DNA from 3 places in the Guptibacillus hwajinpoensis genome. Region 2 is predicted to be linked to each of the others. Evidence: riboswitches for the same ligand, from Rfam matches in the RefSeq annotation. Region 2 holds a riboswitch; each other region holds the start of a gene.
What was found. Region 2 has a riboswitch for thiamine pyrophosphate ahead of tenA (thiaminase II). Riboswitches for the same ligand answer to the same signal wherever they lie in the genome.
Positions count from the first base shown of each region.

Region 1: another riboswitch for thiamine pyrophosphate. It lies ahead of ABFG93_RS00420 (3-oxoacyl-ACP reductase); the one in region 2 lies ahead of tenA (thiaminase II).
Region 3: another riboswitch for thiamine pyrophosphate. It lies ahead of thiC (phosphomethylpyrimidine synthase ThiC); the one in region 2 lies ahead of tenA (thiaminase II).

Region 1 covers NZ_CP156674.1:83,882-87,167, forward strand. Annotated here, with positions in the region: gene ABFG93_RS00415 (LLM class flavin-dependent oxidoreductase) at 1-1,028, opposite strand, end outside; gene ABFG93_RS00420 (3-oxoacyl-ACP reductase) at 1,111-1,863, opposite strand; TPP riboswitch at 2,011-2,111, opposite strand; partial or broken gene ABFG93_RS00425 (helix-turn-helix domain-containing protein) at 2,237-2,625, opposite strand; gene ABFG93_RS00430 (DUF523 domain-containing protein) at 3,237-3,286, opposite strand, start outside.
Region 2 covers NZ_CP156674.1:755,388-758,673, reverse strand. Annotated here, with positions in the region: gene ABFG93_RS03895 (histidine kinase N-terminal domain-containing protein) at 99-1,259, shown strand; TPP riboswitch at 1,298-1,400, shown strand; gene tenA (thiaminase II) at 1,536-2,228, shown strand; gene ABFG93_RS03885 (ECF transporter S component) at 2,225-2,803, shown strand; gene ABFG93_RS03880 (ABC transporter ATP-binding protein) at 2,815-3,286, shown strand, end outside.
Region 3 covers NZ_CP156674.1:1,173,592-1,176,877, forward strand. Annotated here, with positions in the region: gene ABFG93_RS05905 (serine protease) at 1-79, opposite strand, end outside; gene thiC (phosphomethylpyrimidine synthase ThiC) at 101-1,885, opposite strand; TPP riboswitch at 2,025-2,139, opposite strand; gene ABFG93_RS05915 (GlsB/YeaQ/YmgE family stress response membrane protein) at 2,280-2,519, opposite strand; gene ABFG93_RS05920 (Bcr/CflA family efflux MFS transporter) at 2,516-3,286, opposite strand, start outside.

The DNA of each region.
Region 1 (3,286 bases), 670 kb from region 2:
TCTAGTATCGTTTCGTAACGTCCAACTGGACCAGTAAATTCTTCTACTGGGGGTAATTGAGGTACTTCTTTATCAATTTTCCAATTAGAACAGTCTTGTTGAATAAAGAAACTCAACTGTTTTAAAGCTGTTTCAAGAGGTAATTGCTCATCTAATGCTGCTTTTTTGGCTAAAGCTTCTTCATGAGTATGACCTACATAGGTTACTAAGCCTGGAAATACTTTAATATGTCTATTGCTGTCTTCGCTTTGTTTAACTTGTTCATCTAATTTTTTACGAAATTTTTTTGCTTGCTTTAAGTTCCACGACACTGAATAGACTGCATCGGCATATTTTGCGGCTAATGCAATGCCTTGTTTAGATGCCCCTGCTTGCATTGATACTGGTTTTCCTTGCGGACTTTTTGGCGTAGTGGATGGGCCATACACTTTAAAATAGGTACCATCGTGATTAAAAGGCTGAATGTTTGAAGGATTTATCAATGTTCTTTCTTCTCGATGATGTAGAAACTCATTACTGTCCCATGAAAGAAATAACTTATTCATTAAAGCAGCGAATTCATCTGCCTTCTCATAGCGTTTGTCAAGAGAAGGTAGTTCTTCCATACTATGATTTAACGCCTCTAAATCAGTCATTGACGTAACGAGATTCCAACCAACACGTCCTTTTGTAATATGGTCTAAACTTAATAGTTGTCGTGAAGCTGTGAAAGGATTAGAAAAAGTACTTGAAATTGTTGAAACTAATCCCACATGATTCGTCACTTGAGAAATAGCAGTTAAATTGACTAATGGATCAAACCAAAATGCTGGCATATCACTAGAATCTTTACCTTGAAATGATTGATTATCAGCAAAGAATACTGCGTCAAAGTAACCTTTTTCTGCTAACTGTGCTAAAGATTGGTAATAAGAAATGTCTCCAATACGTTCAACGCTTGAGTCAGGCATTAACCAAGCAGCTTGATGGTGTCCACAACCATACAGCAAAACACCTAAGTGTAGTTGTTTTTCTTTAGTTTTTGTCATTTGTTTACACCTCAAAATACATCATTATTAATTGTCTTGTATACTCCTTTTTTTGAAGGATTATCTATGGTAATTTAAGCTATTAGTTCATTGTCAAACCGCCATCTACTGTGAAATTTTGACCTGTAATACCGTTCGCATTTTCCGAAGATAAATAAGCGACCATATTGGCTACATCTTGAGGTGTGGTCACCTTCTTCAATGGCGTTGATTGAGCAATTAAATCGAATACTTCTGGTGTTGTAACAGCACTGGCGTCAGTCGTTTTTAATAATCCACCTGAAACTACATTCGCTTTTATACCATATAGTCCTAATTCAGAAGCGATATTACGTGTAAAACCTATTAATCCAGCTTTAGCTGTTGTATATTCGTGGTAGGGTACAACAGGATTTTGATATAAATTAGTACCTATACTTATAATACTTCCATTTTGTCGTTCAATAAATTGAGGTATGACGCTTTGAACTACATTAAATGCTGCTTTTAAAGTACCATCTAGTTGTTTTTGATAATCATCCCAAGTGAGTTCTGTGAAGGTTTTCTGTTTGTTTGGATCAAATTTGAAGTCTACTAATGCATTGTTGACTACAACATCTATTTGACCAAAATATTCCGTTGCTTTTTTTATCAATTTATCTACTTCTTTACGATTTGTTACATTAGCCTGAATTGCAATAGCATTCTCTTCACCAATCTCAGAAACGAGCTTCTCAGCAGCATCTTTGCTTTTATAGTAATTGATAACCACTTGAAATCCTTGTTGTGCCAATGTCTTTACAATAGTTGCTCCTAAACCTCTACTACTACCTGTTACTAATACTGTTCTAGTCATCATAACAACTCCTATATTTTTAATTTTGATGAAACTTAAATAATAAAATGATAGATAAAATAAAAAATACGCAACCTTCCCATAGGAAAGTTGCGTAAAAACAAATAACTACATATTAAGAATAAGGTACAATCGCTCTTTAAGTATGTATTAGAGTTTACACTTTCCTACGCTAGTTTCAGCTAGTTCAGGTTCAAAGGGTTTGAGCTAATACTCATCTCAGTTAAATAACACCCCTAGTGCATATATTTAAGTTATATTTAATGTTATAGTGTTAAGAAATTTATGTCAAGGAAATATGGCTAGTTAAAGTATTTCTATAACTTTGTTATTCTAAAATTAACATGTTATATCTTCTTTCATAACTAATCTATTGAATCTGCTTCCCCATTGGCTGTTCAGGAATGGTTTCATATTGCCTAACCATTACTTTTTTCTTAATCTGATAGATCTCAAGCATTTCTTTCACATATGTCTGACAGTACTTTCCCCAATCACCAAGTTAGGATAACGCTCCAGGAGCCAATCTCTGATTTGTGCTGCACTAAGGTGCGGATACTCTTCCAGCCAGGCAATAATCCAGTCTCGATAAGGGGCTAACTTTCTAGGGTTTCGATGAGGGCCTTCTAAAAGTTTTTTAGCCTCCTCAAATGTCATTTGTAAGTATTTATAGATCGTAGGTCGTGACACTTTAAGTTCTTTTGCGATTTGTGACTTTCTAAACTTTCGCTCATACAATTGATGAATCTGTACATACAACATAAATTTCTCCTCCAAAATCCTACCCCCCCAATAAAATAACAATTATTATTAGTTTACTAGAGTTTTAGATTGATGAAGCAAAAGTGTAAAATTCAGCCTAGGGAAAACTGTTAACTTCATTCTAGCGTTTACATCTACTTCTTTTTTCATTACTAGACCCATTAATCGAATAACTTAGAGTTTCTTTCACTTCCTAATAACCCCTTCTCTTTATTCCAGAAAATGGCCCTATAATGGAAGACGCAACATCAATCGCTTTTATTCTATACGTCATTCACGCTCATTCTAAAATCTTTCTTATTTTTCTTTTATCATTAAGATTTAAGACAATCTCATAACCCAAGGCAACTATTAAACCCGACCAAAAGATTATAGCCGATGAAAAGAAATCATCTGTAAAAATTAGATTATGAGTGTAGTTCACAAATAACAATATCAAATAGGTATAAAAGCCAACTATTGCTCCCTTTTTCCAATTTATCATTTGTCTATTAGTCATAGATTTAAATAAACTCAAAGTAGTTCCTCCAGGCAAAGGTTATTCTTGAATTGCTCCCTTTTCATGAAGATCATGAAGATAGGTACTAATATATTAATCGTTTAATTAAAAGTTAGTATGAGCCTTCAGCAAACTGCTTTTCTGAAATGACTCTTAATCCAT
Region 2 (3,286 bases):
TTCTTGTTTTCAAACCTGAAATCGTAAGACCATGTGAGGAAAAACGTAATACGTGATAAAATGAAACAAACTTACCAGTAGTCAGTGAGGCGAATGTCATGAGTAGTAACCACTTAAAACAAAATTTTGAAGAGCAGCTTGCCACGTTTCTCGAACGTTTTCAGCCTGAAATTGTAAATAGGTGGCTTGCTATTGCGAGACTTTCACCGGATGATCCCTATTATGAAGAAATAATCAAAAATGGAAAACGAACAGTAGAATTAATCACAAAGTATATTCGTAATCAGGATGAAAGCTGGATTAAAACACTAACAAAGAAAATTGCAAGTGAGCGAATTGAGGCCAATGTTAATATTGGAGAATTAGTAGCCAATATTAATTCAGGAAGATCAGTTGTCATCTCGGTTCTCAATCAATCAGAATTTAATCGAAACGAGCTTTCGAAAGCCCTTGAAATCATAAACAAATACTTTAATGCGTATTTGTATCATTCCGTGACAGAGTACACGAATCTTAAAGATAGCATCATTCAGGATAAAAATAAATTCATCCAGGAGATGCATAGTGATCGATTAACAATCCTTGGGCAGCTTGGAGCAAGTTTCGCTCATGAATTTCGAAATCCGTTAACCTCTATTAAAGGATTTTTAAAGCTGCTTGAGCATAATCAAGCGATGAATAAAGAAATGTGGCAACACTACTTTGCAATTATCAATGGAGAAATGGAAAATCTTGAAAAAAAGGTTAGTCAATTTCTATATTTATCAAAAATGCGAGGTATTGATGATAATCCGTTACCTGCAAATGTAAGCGACTTGCTAGCTTATACAACGGAAGTTCTTTACCCAAGGCTGTTGGAATCAATGATTGAGGTGAAAACAACCATTGAACAGGATTTAATGGTATATGGGGTAGAAGAGCAGTTAAAACAGGTTATCCTTAATATCATGATCAATTCTATTGAAGAATTGAATGAAAATCCTGTGAAAAACCGTCTGATTGAAATCAATGGCAGATGCGATGGTCAGCTAATAGTCATTGAAATTACTAATAATGGCAAGTTGATACCAACTCATCTTATAGATCGCATATTCGATCCCTTCATTAGTACAAAGAATCTTGGAACGGGACTTGGTTTATCGGTATGTAAGCAGATTATTGAAAAACATAAGGGTTTTATTAATGTTCGGTCAAATGAAACCAAAACGACTTTTGTTATCAAACTTCCGGTTATGGTTGACAATGAGTGGAAAGCATAGTAGTTTATAAACTATATTACATGAATTAAAAGCTTTTTAATATCCACTAGGGGAGTCATTTACGTGACTGAGACAGGATTGCCTGGACCCTTTGAACCTGATCTGGTTAGCGCCAGCGGAGGAAAGTGGAGACGGATGCAATCGCAGCCGCTCCATTTTTGGAGCGGCTTTTATATGTCTTTACATATAAAAGGTGATACCAAAAATGACGGAGATCGCATTCACTCTCCTTTCCCTCTTCATCAGGCGGATGAAAAGCGGAGAGGAGTTTTTTATATGTCATTTACGCAAGAGCTAAGAGAGGAAGCTGCCCCGATTTTTGAGGCTATTTTTGATCATCCTTTCGTACGAGGGATAGCTGCTGGGGAATTAGAAAAGGATCAGCTTGTTCACTATGTTAAGCAGGATTTTGAGTATTTAAACACGTTTATGAAAATCTATGGTATGGCTGTTTCAAAGTGTGAAACAAGAGAAGAAATGGCGCTATTTAATGAGCAAATTTCCTTTGTCCTCCATAGCGAAATTCACCCACATAACAACTTATGTCGCGCTGCTGAAGTAACTTATGAGGAGCTTCATGGGTTTCCACTTGCTCCGACCGCACATCATTACACAAGGCATATGCTTGAGGCAGCACATTCAGGAACTCTCGGTGAAATTGTTGCGGCTCTCTTACCATGCCCGTGGACGTATCTTGAAATAGGACAGCGTTTAATGGAAGAAGTCCAGCCTGATGAAACCCATCCTTTTTATGATTGGATTACTTTTTACGGAGAAAAATCGATGGAGCCTGTAACCGATCAGCTAAGAAAAATGCTTGATAAATGGGCTGAAACTGCACCAGAGAATGAATTAAAAAGGATTAAGGAGTATTTCATGATTAGCTGTCAGTTGGAATATGGGTTCTGGGAAATGGCTTATACTGTTGAGCAGTGGCCGGTTGAAATAGGAAGGGGAGTAAAAACATGAAACGCTTAAAATTGTCCGATATTTTGATAACAATCGTAATTGCGCTTGTCTTTGGCATTATTTATAAATTATGGGGCCCGGTTTACAACGTATTTAAACCATTTGGGCTTCATATCGGCGACCTCATTTACGGAATGTGGTTTATTGCCGGTACGGTAGCTATGCTTCTTCTTCGTAAGCCAGGTGTAGCTCTCCTGGCAGAGACTGCTGCTGCCTCTGGTGAATTTTTAGTTGGATCAGAGTACGGATTATCTGTTCTTTTATATGGCGTAGTTCAGGGGCTCGGAACGGAATTGATGTTTGCCCTATTTGGTTACAAGCGCTATACAGCATTTGTAGCAGCGCTTGGCGGTATTGCGGCAGCTGTAGGATCGCTCGTGATGGATGCGGCGTATGGCTACGTTATGGACCTTGCACTCTGGAATTTATTATTACTAATCGGTGCTCGTTTATTAGGAGGATTGCTGCTAGCTGGGATTCTAGCTTACTTCCTAGTTGAAGCATTGGAAAAGACTGGCGTTACAAGTCTGATTCGACCAGCAAGTGACGAGGACTATAAAGCGCTTGATCGTTGAGGAGTGATTGTATGAAAGCAGGCGTTACGAATTTGCGCGTAAAATATGCAGGTGTACCAACATTATTGTTTGAGGATTTATCTCTTAATATCTCTCAAGGCGAGAAAGTGCTATTTCTCGGACCTAGTGGATGCGGGAAATCGACGTTACTTCAAATACTGTCAGGATTAATCCCGAATGCCGTTCCAGTACCAATGAAGGCAGATGAAGCGATCATACCCGAATCCACTGGGGTCGTCTTCCAGGATCCCGATGCACAATTTTGTATGCCATACGTAGATGAAGAAATTGCGTTTGTGCTAGAGAATCGAGCAGTGCCTCAGTCTGAAATGAAGGGACTTATTCAGCACTATTTAAAGAAAGCGGGTCTTTCGTTTAACGATCCCCATATTGAAATTAGTACGCTCTCGCAAGGGATGAAGCAGCGCCTCGCAATTGCTTCTATGCTTGCACTCGAGCCTGAAATGATTTTCCTTGATGAAC
Region 3 (3,286 bases), 420 kb from region 2:
TCCCTTTTAAACAATTCTCCAAAAAAGCAAGGTGATTTTTCGTTTGCTTAATTTCTTCTTCAATTTTTTGAACCTTCATACCTACTCCCTCCTCGGATAGTTATTGATAGATATCCCCACCAGATTTCTTGAACTCTTTAGCTTTCTTCTGCATCCCTTTTTCAATATCTTCTTTCGTAAAAAGTTCATTATCTTTTGCATAGTTACGAATATCCTGAGAAATTTTCATACTACAGAATTTTGGTCCACACATAGAACAAAAGTGTGCTGTTTTCGCTCCTTCAGCAGGTAATGTTTCATCATGGTACTCAATAGATCGTTCTGGATCCAAAGATAAGTTAAACTGATCTCTCCAACGAAATTCAAAACGTGCTTTTGACAAGGCGTCATCCCGCTCTTGGGCCCCAGGATGTCCTTTTGCTAGATCAGCGGCATGAGCCGCAATCTTATAAGTTATAACCCCTTCACGCACATCATCCTTATTGGGTAAGCCTAAATGTTCTTTTGGCGTTACATAACAAAGCATTGCAGTACCATACCAACCAATCATAGCTGCACCAATTGCAGATGTAATGTGATCATAACCAGGAGCTATATCAGTTGTAAGCGGTCCAAGTGTATAAAAGGGAGCTTCTTCGCACACTTCTAATTGTTTATCCATGTTTTCTTTAATAAGATGCATCGGCACATGACCAGGTCCTTCAACCATAACTTGAACATCGTGCTTCCATGCTATTTTTGTTAGTTCTCCAAGAGTCTCTAATTCAGCAAATTGAGCTTCATCATTTGCATCAGCAATAGAACCAGGACGTAACCCATCCCCCAGGGAGAAGGAAATATCATAGGTTTTCATAATTTCACAAATATCTTCAAAATGAGTATACAAAAAGCTTTCCTGGTGGTGATACAAGCACCATTGTGCCATAATTGAGCCACCTCGAGAAACAATACCAGTTAAACGTTTTGCAGTTAGCGGCACATATCGCAAAAGAACACCTGCATGGATTGTGAAGTAATCCACACCCTGCTCTGCTTGTTCTACCAAGGTATCTCGGTAAACCTCCCACGTAAGGTTCTCGGCAATACCATTGACTTTTTCTAATGCTTGATAAATTGGGACCGTACCCACCGGGACGGGCGAGTTTCGGATGATCCATTCTCGGGTTGTATGAATGTCTTTTCCAGTTGATAAATCCATTATATTATCTGCACCCCAACGTGTAGCCCAAGTCATTTTTTCTACTTCCTGTTCAATAGAGGATGATACAGCTGAGTTCCCAATATTCGCATTAATTTTGACGTGGAAATTACGACCTATAATCATAGGTTCGGTTTCAGGGTGATTAATATTGGAAGGGATAATCGCACGACCTTTTGCAACTTCATCACGTACAAACTCCGGTTCCATATTTTCCCTTAATGCGATAAATTCCATTTCAGGGGTGATCATTCCCTGTTTAGCATAATGAAGTTGTGAAACATTTCTTCCTTTTTTAGCACGCAATGGTTTACGCTTTAATCCAGGGAACACTTTGGTGTTTGCACGAGGATCACTTTCAACTTTATAACCATTATCTTCAGGCTTAATTTTGCGTCTTTCATATTCTTCAACATCGCCGCGTTCTTGAATCCACGATTTGCGAAGGACTGGAAGGCCATTAGTAATATCAACGGAATAATTGGGATCTGTATACGGCCCACTAGTGTCATACACCAGAACGGGAAGATTCTCCTCTTCTCCAAATGTCCCCGTTGTTGGACTTAACTCAATTTTACGTTTGGGTACTTTTATGTCAGGTCTTAAACCTGATATATATACTTTTTGACTACCTGCAAAACTAGACATGATGGAAATGTTTGCTCTGTTTAATGAAGATGTTGACATAATAATTCCCTCCTATTTTGGTATTAAAGGACGAGAACTAAATCACACCAACTAGAAAAGTGTATCGAAGCACATAAAAAAGCCGGGACCATAATAAATGGTTGGACCCGGCTAATATGTATACAGAAGTAGTGTTACATGATGGTTGCTCTAACTTCCCTACGCTGGTATGATCCAGATCAGGTCCAAAGAGTCAAGAAACTTCAATGCGTTTCCTTCTCAGCCCAGCTCATTGGGCTCCCCTAGCTATTTCTATTTAATTTGACTACATTATATATGATTATTGGAAAAAACCCAATACCTAACTGAAGATGACTCAATCATTTTTCCAACATACAATAATTTATCACGCAGTTTTTCACTAAATAACCCCTTTTAATTTTATAAATATTTATTAATCATTCCTTTTTTTACGAGTTTTCCCCATAATAAAGCTCACAATTATAACTAAGATGATTGAGCCGATAATAGCTGGGATAATCGCAAATCCACCAATCTTTGGTCCAAAGTTTCCAAAGACAAGTGTTCCTAACCATGCACCAACAAACCCAGCAATAATATTTCCGATAATACCTCCCGGAACATCACGACCGGTTATAGCGCCAGCTAGCCAACCTATAATGCCACCAATCACTTAGCTACTACTTTATTTTTACTCGTTAACGTAAAGAATGCGATCGCGCCGATGGAAGAGGTCGTAAATAAGGTGACACCCATTGGAACAGCTGTCGTTTCATCAAGTCCAACAAGTGGCGAAACCATTGAGCCGAATAATAACGGCAGCATTCCTAACACCGCACTAGCACTTCCTGCTCGGTGCCCCTGTTTTTCCATCGCAAGGGTAAATGTACTTGTAAGAACCATTCCCATCGCAGTCATGTAGATAAAAATCGGAATAACTAGCGTTGCAAGCGGTCCTTCTATGATTGTCATTAAGAGAAGAAACGACGTAGCCGTCACTGCCGTAATGACCGCAATCATGAGTAAACTTCTTTCATGCAGGATAGCGCTAAAGCGTCCGATCATGTAACTCCCCGAAATAATTGCTAGACCATTAATTCCAAATAGAATACTAAAAACTTGCGGAGACACGTCATAGATCCCCTGATACACAAAAGGTGTGCCAGACACATACGCAAAACTACCCCCGTGTACAAATCCAATCGTTATGGCATATCCAATAAATGACCGGTCTTTTAACAGACTTCCCATCGTCCGAATGGAATGGCCAATCGTGCTCGGCATGCGCTTTTCAGGAGGAAGTGTCTCCGGTAGTTTTAAAGCAATGACCATCACAATAATCAGTCCGAGAAAACCTAAGAAGTAAAATATCGTATTCCACGTTGCGAATGGAAGCAACAATATTGCTCCGCCAGTCATCGGTGCAATCATAGGGGCTGT